DNA from 3 places in the Streptomyces sp. NPDC056161 genome. Region 1 is predicted to be linked to each of the others. Evidence: riboswitches for the same ligand, from Rfam matches in the RefSeq annotation. Region 1 holds a riboswitch; each other region holds the start of a gene.

Evidence for each region. A riboswitch is a leader RNA that binds a small molecule or an ion and turns the genes downstream of it on or off. The one in region 1 is predicted to bind cyclic di-AMP.
Region 2: another riboswitch for cyclic di-AMP. It lies ahead of ACFC09_RS45200 (peptidoglycan DD-metalloendopeptidase family protein); the one in region 1 lies ahead of ACFC09_RS15820 (M23 family metallopeptidase).
Region 3: another riboswitch for cyclic di-AMP. It lies ahead of ACFC09_RS24900 (transglycosylase family protein); the one in region 1 lies ahead of ACFC09_RS15820 (M23 family metallopeptidase).

Annotation. Positions count from the first base shown of each region.
Region 1 covers NZ_JBHJUV010000014.1:166,528-169,794, reverse strand. The annotation lists gene ACFC09_RS15825 (aldo/keto reductase) at 1-572, opposite strand, end outside; gene ACFC09_RS15820 (M23 family metallopeptidase) at 699-1,742, opposite strand; cyclic di-AMP (ydaO/yuaA leader) riboswitch at 1,750-1,909, opposite strand; tRNA gene ACFC09_RS15815 (tRNA-Met) at 2,233-2,306, opposite strand; gene ACFC09_RS15810 (dihydrofolate reductase family protein) at 2,465-3,267, opposite strand, start outside.
Region 2 covers NZ_JBHJUV010000113.1:1,975-5,241, forward strand. The annotation lists gene ACFC09_RS45195 (SGNH/GDSL hydrolase family protein) at 1-384, opposite strand, end outside; gene ACFC09_RS45200 (peptidoglycan DD-metalloendopeptidase family protein) at 568-1,476, opposite strand; cyclic di-AMP (ydaO/yuaA leader) riboswitch at 1,481-1,640, opposite strand; gene ACFC09_RS45205 (alpha-galactosidase) at 1,920-3,267, opposite strand, start outside.
Region 3 covers NZ_JBHJUV010000027.1:98,252-101,518, reverse strand. The annotation lists gene eno (phosphopyruvate hydratase) at 1-191, opposite strand, end outside; gene ACFC09_RS24900 (transglycosylase family protein) at 752-1,450, opposite strand; cyclic di-AMP (ydaO/yuaA leader) riboswitch at 1,455-1,622, opposite strand; gene ACFC09_RS24895 (transglycosylase family protein) at 1,805-2,893, opposite strand; gene ACFC09_RS24890 (cytochrome P450) at 3,088-3,267, opposite strand, start outside.

The DNA of each region.
Region 1 (3,267 bases):
GTGTCGCGCGAGACCAGGTTGTAGTGCGGCTGGAGCGCCACGTACCGGGCCAGGCCCTCGCGGTCGGAGAAGTCCAGGGACTCCTGGAGCCGTTCCGCGCTGATGTTGGACGCGGCGATGTGCCGCACCTTGCCGGCCCGCACCAGTTCGTCGAGCGCGCCGATGATCTCCTCGACCGGCACTTCGGGCTTGTCGAAGTGCGTGTAGTAGAGGTCGATGTAGTCGGTCTTCAGCCGGCGCAGCGAGGCGTCCGCCGCGGCCTTGATGTTGGCCGCGGACAGGCCCGGGAATTCGGGGTGCTGGCTGACCTTGGAGGCGATCAGGACGTCGTCACGGTTTCCGCGTGCCGTGAGCCAGTTGCCGATGACCGTCTCGGACTCGCCGCCCTTGTTCCCCTCGATCCATGCCGTGTACGCGTCGGCGGTGTCGATGAGGTTGCCGCCGGCCGCCGTGTAGGCGTCCAGGACGGCGAAGGACGTCGGCTCGTCGGCGGTCCAGCCGAAGACGTTGCCGCCGAGGACGAGCGGGAAGATGTCCAGGTCGGAGGAGCCGAGTTTGTGTAGGGAAGTCATGTTCACCTTCAACGCACTCGTCGGAGGTCACGATTCCGTCGGCGGGCGCAAAGACCCCGTAAACACCTGACCGGCAGCCCTGGCGTCGGGGGGATGCCGTCAGGACCGCCGGGGATCAGGGGTGGGTCAGGGGGTGAGGCCCTTGCCGCGCAGCCAGGTCATCGGGTCGATGCCGCTGGCCTGGCCGCCCGGGTGGACCTCCAGGTGGAGGTGCGGGCCGGTGACGTTGCCGGTGGCGCCCACGCGGCCGATGACGTCCCCGGTGGTGACCTTCTGTCCGACGCTCACGTTGATCGACGACTGGTGGCAGAACCAGAGTTCGGTGCCGTCGTCGAGGGTGAGGATCGTGCGGTAGCCGTAGGAGCCGGCCCAGCCCGCCTCGGTGATCGTGCCGCTGTGGATGGCCTTGATCAGCGTGCCCGTGGGGGCGGCGAAGTCGAGACCGGTGTGGTAGCCGGAGGACCACATGGAGCCCGGCTGGCCGAAGGTACCGGTGATCGTGTACGAGGGGGTCGGCAGCGTGAACTGCTTGGCCAGCGCGGCCAGGCGCTCCTCCTCGGCCTTCTTCTTGGCGGCGGCCTCCGCCTTCTCCTTGGCGGCGGCGGCCTTGGCCGCGGCCTCCTTCTCCGCCTTGGCTGCCGCGTCGGCGGCCTGCTTGTCGGCGGCGGACACGGCGGCGGCGACGGCCTTGGTGTGGGCCTGGTCCTGCTGCTGCTCGGCCTGGGCCATGATGCGGTTGCGCAGCACCTCACCGGCGTCGGTGGTGCCGTCGGCGCTGTCGGCCTCGGTCACGCCGACGCTGCTCAGGGCGGTCGTGGAGCCCTTGGAGGGCTGCGCGGAGGAGTCGTCGCCCAGCAGGGAGCCGACGGAGGGCAGGTCGGGCATGGAGATGGACACCGGGGGCTTGCCGGTGTTGGCGCTGGCCATGCCGCCCGCGCCGACGGCGGCGATGACGCCGACGCCGAGGACCGTGGAACTGCGGGCGAGTCCGCCGCGCTGCTTGGCCACGCGGTGCCGGCCGCGTATCGGGCGGACGGAGTCCTCGGTGGGGTTCCATTCCCCCCAGGTGCCCTGGCCCTCGTCGGCGCCGTAGCCGCCGTAGGCAAAGGTCTCGGTGCCGTACTGGTTGGGCGCGTAGGGGGCTTCGGGGGCAGGCCGATTGGACGCCACTCGGGCGTACTCCTTTCCTTCCTCCGCCTACCGGGTTAGCTGACGGGTTCGGAGCAGGAAGGTCTCCTACGCGCGTATACCAGCCGTGTCTCCACGGTGGTGTCCGCGTGATTCACCCCAAGGTGGTGGTTCCCCGGTTCCCTTGCGGGATTCGGCGCGTGCGCACGGAGCCGCCTCTGGTGACGGCTGGGACGACCGCGCTGCGTTATCGAACGTTAATAGACTCGGCGGCCAGATTCCAAGCCGTTCGGCTTGATCCTTAACGCGATCGGGCGCGGACTTAGCGGTCATGACCGGCGAAAATCGGGCGACTTGACCTCGGCCGCATGGAAAGTCCGAAGACCCGGCGGACTTGACGGTGTTTCAGTTGTTATGCGGAGGGAGGTCGCCCGATCACCCGCCGTGACAATGATCAAGGGGCGATGCGCGGGTCGGTGAAAACACTCAGGGCCGGAATCCTAGGAATGGGATTCCGGCCCTGGGCCTTCAGTAGCGGGGACAGGATTTGAACCTGCGACCTCTGGGTTATGAGCCCAGCGAGCTACCGAGCTGCTCCACCCCGCGTCGGTGATGACAACTATACGCCATGCGCAGGGCAGCGAACGCACACTCGCCGGTTCGGCTCCCGCCCGGCCGAGCGGATGGCCCTCGGCCTCCCGCTCGGCCGAGCAGAAGGCCGATCGGCTCCCGCCCGGTCGCACAGGGGGCGGTGCGGCTCCCGCTCAGTCGAGCAGATGGCGGTTCGGCTCCTTGGCCGCCGCCTCGTACTCGGGCAGTACGACGACGTCGGCGCCCGCGGCCGTCAGCAGCCCGCTCCCGTCGGCCCCCGCCACGAACGTGTCGGGCTCCCGCCAGGCGGTGACCACCCGCCGCACCCCCGCGTCCAGGATCAGCCGCGCGCAGGGGGCGGGGCGCGAGGCCCGCCGGGCGCACGGCTCCAGGCTGCTGTAGACGGTCGCCGAGGCCAGCCGTGGATCCGCCGGGTCGGTCTTGGCGAGCGCGGCCTCCTCCGCGTGGACCACGGGGTCGTCCGCCTCCCGGGAGAACCCGCGGGCCAGCTCCGTACCGTCCGCGGCCACCACCACCGCGCCCACGCTGAACGCGGTCCGCGAGGGCGGGCACAGCGCCGCCAGTTCGCAGGCGATCCGCATCCAGTGCCGGTCCGCGGCGGCGGCCGTCCGACCGGTTCCGGGCGCGGTCGGCTCGTAGCGCAGCAGCACGACGTCGTCGATCCGCCGGGTCTCCAGCAGCCTGAGGCGTCCGCGCTGGTACTCCCCCGGCCCGAACAGCCGGGGCGCCCCGGGGTCCCCGACCAGCAGCGGCGCGACGACGAGCTGGAGTTCGTCGGCGAGGCCCTGCCGGAGCAACTGGGTGTGGACGGTCCCGCCGCCCTCGACCATCAGCCGCCGCACCCCGCGCTCGGTGTGCAGGTGCCCGAGGAGCGCCCGCCAGTCGAGGCCGGGGCCCAGCGGGACGATGTCGGCCGCGAGTCCGGCGCGCCGGGCCCGCTCGGCGCCCCCGTCCG
Region 2 (3,267 bases), on a different contig from region 1:
CTTCAGCACGGGTACGCCACGGGTGTCGAAGCCGGTCGTCACCAGGACCGTGCCGGCCGCGTCCGCGAGCCGGGCCACGGCCCGTTCGAAACGCTCGGCCACCTCGTCGGGGTCGGTGCCGGGGCGCAGGATGTCGTTGCCTCCCGCGCAGAACGAGACGAGGTCCGGCGCCAGTTCGACCGCCCGCGGGACCTGCTCCGCCACCATCTGGTCGAGCAGCCTCCCGCGCACCGCGAGATTCGTGTATCGGAAGCCGCCTTCGGGCCGACGGTCCGCGAGCAGTACCGCGAACCGGTCGGCCCAGCCGACGAACGCCCCGTCAGGGCCGGGGTCGCCGACGCCCTCGGTGAAGCTGTCCCCCACCGCCACGTACGACCCGATCACCGCTGTGTTGTCACTCTTCGAATCGTCTGCCACGTCGGGCCATGATTCACCTTCCGATGTGACCTACGCGATCGTAGGAAGGGGTTGACGAACGGTGAGATAAGACACTCGCCAAGAGTTTCCCAATGCGGGAATAGGCCGGGGAACAGGCGCGTTCCCGCGTCAACCGCTCCGCCACCGCCGTCAGACGACCACGCCGTGCGAGCGGAGGTAGGCCAGCGGGTCCACGTCCGAGCCGTACTCCGGCGTGGTACGGATCTCGAAGTGCAGGTGCGGGCCGGTCACGTTGCCGGTCGCGCCGGACAGGCCGATCTGCTGGCCCTCGGTCACGGTCTGGCCGGCCGAGACGGACAGCTGGGACAGGTGGGCGTACTGCGCGTAGTAGCCGTCGGCCAGCCTGACGACCACCTGATTGCCGTAGGCGCCGCCCCAGCCCGCGGCGACGACCGTGCCCGCGGCGACGGCCTTGACCGAGGTGCCGGTCGGCACGACGAAGTCCACGCCGGTGTGGTAGCCGCTGGACCACATGCCGCCCGCCACGTGGTAGCCGGTGCCGATCCTGGCGCCGAGGACGGGGAGGCCGTAGCCGGTGGAGGTGCCGGTGCCGACGGTGCGGTCCGTCCGGCCGGCCGAGGCGTCGGCCGCCGGCACGTACGAGGACCGGGACAGCCGGGACGGCTGCGCGGAGCGGGTGTCCGGCTCGGCCCACCCGCCGAGGGTGAGTTTCAGACCGGGGCGGACCAGCGACGGGTTGCCGCCGATGGCCGGGCGGTTGTCCTGGTAGATCCGCTGCCAGCCGCCGTTGACGTGCTGCTCGTCGGCGATCTTGGCGAGCCAGTCGCCCGGCCGCACCACGTAGGTGCGGGCGGCGGAGTCCTCGGCGGCGCGTCGCTGTTCGGCGGCGCCGCCGGCAGACCTGACGGTCCTCTCGGCGACGGACCGGGGAGCCTCCCCGGGGGCCGCGGCGTGCGCCGCGGTGGTTGCGATGAGCGGCAGGGCCAGTGCGGCTCCGCTCGTTCCGGCGACGGCGACGGCGACGGAACGGGTGCGGCGCTGGGGCCTCGGACGTCGGTGCTTTCCCTTCGCGGGCATGGCGCATTCCTCTCCGGCGCCTGCGAGGTGAGCTGTCGGGTTCGGGCTGGAGCTGCCCGGCCGCGCGCGGGGCGTGGCTTCACCCCTTGCCGTCCCGGAGACCGGGTCCGGCGGTCGTGCCTGGTGGGTCCCCCGCTCCTGCCGTGCACGGGTGGGTGGTGTGTCCGGTGTCCGGGCGGCGGCAGGATTCGGCGGTCCGTCCGGATCGGTGGCGAACGTAAGCGAGCGGGACGCAAACGGACAAGGACCCGTTCCATCCCGTACAGGTCTCACTCGATCCATTACGGGAATTCCCGGTCACCGTCCGTGCATGTCAGCGGGGTGGCCGTGGCCAATTCGCCCGCCCGGACCATGCATTACGTGAGCATGACAGGCGACCCACCGTCACGATATGACCCTCCTCACCCCCCTGGCCGCATAAGCTCGTAATTCCGGCAGAAGGGTCAGACGCGGCGCAGCCGGATGACCGTGGCGTCCAGGTCACCACGGAGCGCGGTGTGCAGCCCGTGGTGCAACAGCACGGCACCACGGTGCACTTCGCCCGTTTCGCGGCATTCGTACGACGCCGACGGGTCGAGCCCGCGCAACCGCACCGCCGGCACGGGCTCGCCGTACCGCTGCGCCTGGAGCCAGGCCAGGACGACGGTCTCGTCCCCGCGCAGATACTGCACCGCGCTCAAACCGCCCTCGGGAGGGCGCAGTCGGTACAGCTCGCCGTGCTGCACCACGGGCCGGATCTCCTTGTAGAGGCTCACCCACTGCCGAGCCTCGGCCAGTTCCTCCTCGCTCCACTTGGCGAGGTCGCCGCCGACCCCGAGGACGCCGGCCATGGAGCTGACGAAACGGAAGCGCAGACTGCTGGCCCGGCCGTTGAGCTGTGTGTTCGGACTGTCGGTGACCCAGGCCGCCATGATCCGCGCGGGATGGATCTGACTGAAACCGTGCTGGATGGCGAGCCGATCGAGCGGATCGGTGTTGTCGGAGGTCCACACCTGATCGGTGCGGCTCAGGATCCCGAGGTCGATGCGGCCGCCGCCGCCCGAGCAGGACTCGAAGGCCACGCCCGGATGGGCGGCGCGCAACCGGTCCAGCAGCGCGTACAGGGCGCGGACATGGTCGACCCACAACCGCTGCGGGTACGCCTCCCCGGGCCAGCCCGCGTCCGTGAAGCAGCGGTTGAAATCCCATTTCACATAGTCGATGGGGGCGCTGGAGAGCAGCGTGTCCAACCGCTCCCACAGGTACTCCTGGACGTCCTCGCGGGCGAGGTTGAGGACCAGCTGATTGCGCAGTTCCGTCCGCTTTCGTCCCGCCTGGTACTGCACCCAGTCGGGATGCGCGCGATACAGCTCGCTGTCGGGGTTGACCATCTCCGGCTCGACCCAGATGCCGAACTGCATGCCGAGGGCGTGCACCTGGCCGGCCAGTGGAGCCAGCCCCTGCGGGAACCGGTCGGGGTTGGGCGTCCAGTCGCCCAGCCCGGCCCGGTCGCTGGTCCGGGCGCCGAACCAGCCGTCGTCCACCACGAACAGTTCCACGCCGATCTCCGCCGCGCGCCGGGCGAGCGCGGCCTGCTGGTCCTCGGCGATGTCGAAGAACGTGGCTTCCCAGGAGTTGAACAGCACGGGCCTGTCCCGGTCCGCGTCCGGGACGACGTACGCCCGCTGGTAGGCGTGCCAGGCGCGGCTCGCGCCACCGAAGCCGCCGTCGCTCCACAGTCCCGCGAAGACGGGGCTGGTGTACGACTCCCCCGGCTCCAGCATCAGCAGGCCCGAGTCGTCGTACCCGGCG
Region 3 (3,267 bases), on a different contig from region 1:
TTGCCCAGGTAGCGGTTGGGGTCACCGTCGCGCAGCTCGATGGCCTCGAAGGCGCCGGTGGAGGCGCCGGACGGGACGGCGGCACGACCCGTGCTGCCGTCGTCGAGGCCGACCTCGACCTCGACCGTGGGATTGCCTCGGGAGTCCAGGATTTCCCGGGCTACGACGACGTCGATGGACGGCACGAGCATCTCCTTCATGGAATGTGACGCTGGAAGTGCGGGGCTGTGCGCCTTGCGACTAGAGCCTAACCGGCCCGGGGGCCTCGGCCGGTAGCCGACCGCCCCGTGGACAGGGTGACGACAGCTGACGGTACACATTGTTTCTGAACGGAACAAAGGGGGGAACGAAAACCGCCGGTGCCGGCTCAGGGTGCGCGGAGCAAACGGCGGCGCGGAAGCGCGGGAATGCCCGGGAAACGCAGAATGCGGGCGGACGCGGGCGGACGCGGGGCAATGGGCGAGCGGTAAGGACGAGCGGCACGGACGAGCCGTACGGACGAGCCGCGCGGAAAGGAACGGAACAGAAAGGAACAGAAAGGAAAGAACCCGCCCCGGCGCGCACGGGGGAGAGCGCGTCGGGGCGGGGAGCCCGTGGGGACGGGGGCTGCCCCCGGGCGTCCTCCACGATGGAGGCCGCCGCTGTGCGGGGGCTGTGACCGGGCTGCCGATCGGCTGTCGCCTCGGGAGCGCCCGCCGGGGTCGAACCAGGAGCGGTCCGGCGGGGGACCTTCAGGAGCGGACCGCCGGGGTCACTTCAGGTGCAGCTGCTGGCCCGGGTAGATGAGGTCGGCGTTCTCGACGATGTCCTTGTTCAGCTCGAACAGCTTCTGCCAGCCGCCCGTGACGCGGTGCTTCTCGGCGATCGAGCTGAGGGTGTCGCCCTTGACGACCTTGTACTCGCCGTCACCCTTCTTGACCTTCTTGCCGGTCGGGGTGGTGACGGTCCTGCTCGCGGCCGGGCGGTCGGCGGAGCGCGAGGCGGCCTGCTGCCCGGTGGCACGGTCGGCGGTGGAGCCGGTCGAACCGGAACCGCTGGAACCGGAACCCGAACCGCTGGAGTCGCCACCGGAGTAGGGGGTGCTGGACAGACCGGTGCCGCAGACCGGCCAGGCGCCCTTGCCCTGGCTCGCGAGGACCTTCTCGGCGACGGCTATCTGCTGCGCCTTGGTGGCCTTGTCGGCGGAAGCCGCGTACTGCGTGCCGCCGTAGGCGGCCCAGGTGGAGGCGGAGAACTGCAGGCCGCCGAAGTAGCTGTTGCCGGTGTTGATGGACCAGTTGCCGCCGGACTCGCACTGGGCGACGGCGTCCCACTGGGAGGCGGTGGCGGCGGAGGCGTCGCCGACGGCCATCAGCGGGGCGGCGACGGCGGCACCGGTGACACCGGCGAGCGCGACGACGCGGGTGGCCTTGGACGGGCGACGGTGCTTGCCCTTGCTGGAGAACAGCATGGATCGATCCCCTCACCGACGCCTGCGAGGTGAGCTGTCGGGTTCGGGCCGGTTGAGTTGCCCGGCCGCACCTCGATGTGGAGGCACGGCTTCACCCCGAGCCGCTTCGGTCAACCGACCGCAGCGGCACCTACCTTGGGTCCCCCGCTCCTGCCTACGGCGCTCGACGCGACGACTGTTCCCGTACGGCCGTTGGCAGGATTAGGCGTTGCGGCAGCCGGGGCCCGCGGTGGCGAGCGGTCATGACCGTAGACACGCGCTTCGTGGAATTTCAAAGACGATCAAGGCTTCTGAGACTCATCCCACACTTTCACCAAACCGGACATTAAGCCCGAAGCGGGGCGCCAACTCCCGCTATCCGGCGTGCCCTTCGGTCCCGACCTTCAGGGCCTGACCGGGGGTGATGTGGTCCGGGTCGGAGCCGACGACCTTCTCGTTGGCCGCGTAGAGCGCATGCCATCCGCCGTCCACGCCAAGCGAGTCGGCGATGGAGCCGAGGGTGTCGCCGGCTCGGACGGTGTAGGCGTGCTTGCCGGACGGGGCGGCCCCTCGACCACCCGTCCCGGTTGTCCCGCTTTCATCCGCACTGTCGCCCCGATGACGGCCGCCGCCGTCCAGGGAGCCGGTGTCGACCAGACTCCAGGAGCCGCCGGTCCGCCAGGAGTTGTCCGCACCGCCGGGGTCGGGGGACTCCGTGGACGAATCGCCGATTCCCGGCGAAGCACTGGAGTCAGTCGATGCCGACTTGTCGGACTTACTGGGCTTCGCAGGCCCGTCCGTCACACCGTGGCCCGAACCCGAACCCGAACCCGAACCCGTGCTCGGGCTCGCGCTCGATGACGGAGAGCCGGACGGTGAACCGCTCGGAAGGGAGCCCGAAGTGGAATCCGAGGACGGGTCCGAGGAGGTGTCGGACGACGGGGGCGAGTCGGACAAGCCCGGCGAGCCGGGCAATCCGGATGAATCAGATGAACCCGATGAACCCGACCCGTGCGAATCCTCCGAGGAACCCTTCTTGCCGGACGAGGAGCCGTCCGTGACACCGGTGTCGACCCCGATGTGGCCGGACTTGGCGGTGAGCCCGGACAGCAGGGCGCAGGTCGCCCAGGGGGTGGTCCCCTGGTCGGCGAGGATCTTCTCGGCGACCGCGATCTGCTGCTGGCGGCTGGCCTGGTCCGGGGTGACCGCGTACGTGTCGCCGCCGTACTCGTCCCAGTCCCGCTGCGAGATCTGCAGTCCGCCGAAGTACGCGTTGCCCGTGTTGGCGCTCCATGAACCGCCGCTCTCGCACTCGGCCACCCGGTCCCAGGTGGTGCCGTCGGCGGCACTCGCGGCGGTGGCGGCGAGGAGCGGGATGGCAATCGCGGAGCCGGTCACTCCGGCCGCGACGACGAGGGCCGGAGCCTGACGGGGGCGACGGTGACGTCCGTTCCCGGTGAGCATGCGGAAGCCTTTCGCGCGACGGCACTGACCGGTGCGGCGGATCGTGCCGGACTACCGCACCGAGGGGTGAACGTATAGGCATACGATCCCTAGTCACAAGTTAATGCCGCACAGATCACGCGAAGATCACAGCCGTGAAAGGCTGTCATTTTCCCTTTCCCGCAAGGGTCTACGGCATTGCGCACTCCGGCCGATCACCGGACAGGAGTGAACTCCACCGGCAAAGTGCGCAATCCACGCATGATGAGCCCACCGCGCCACCGCAGATCGGTCGGATCCACCGCAAGTCGCAGGTCGGGGAGGCGGGTGAGGAGGGTGGCGAGCGCGGACTGGCCCTCCAGCCGGGCGAGCGGGGCGCCGAGGCAGTAGTGGAT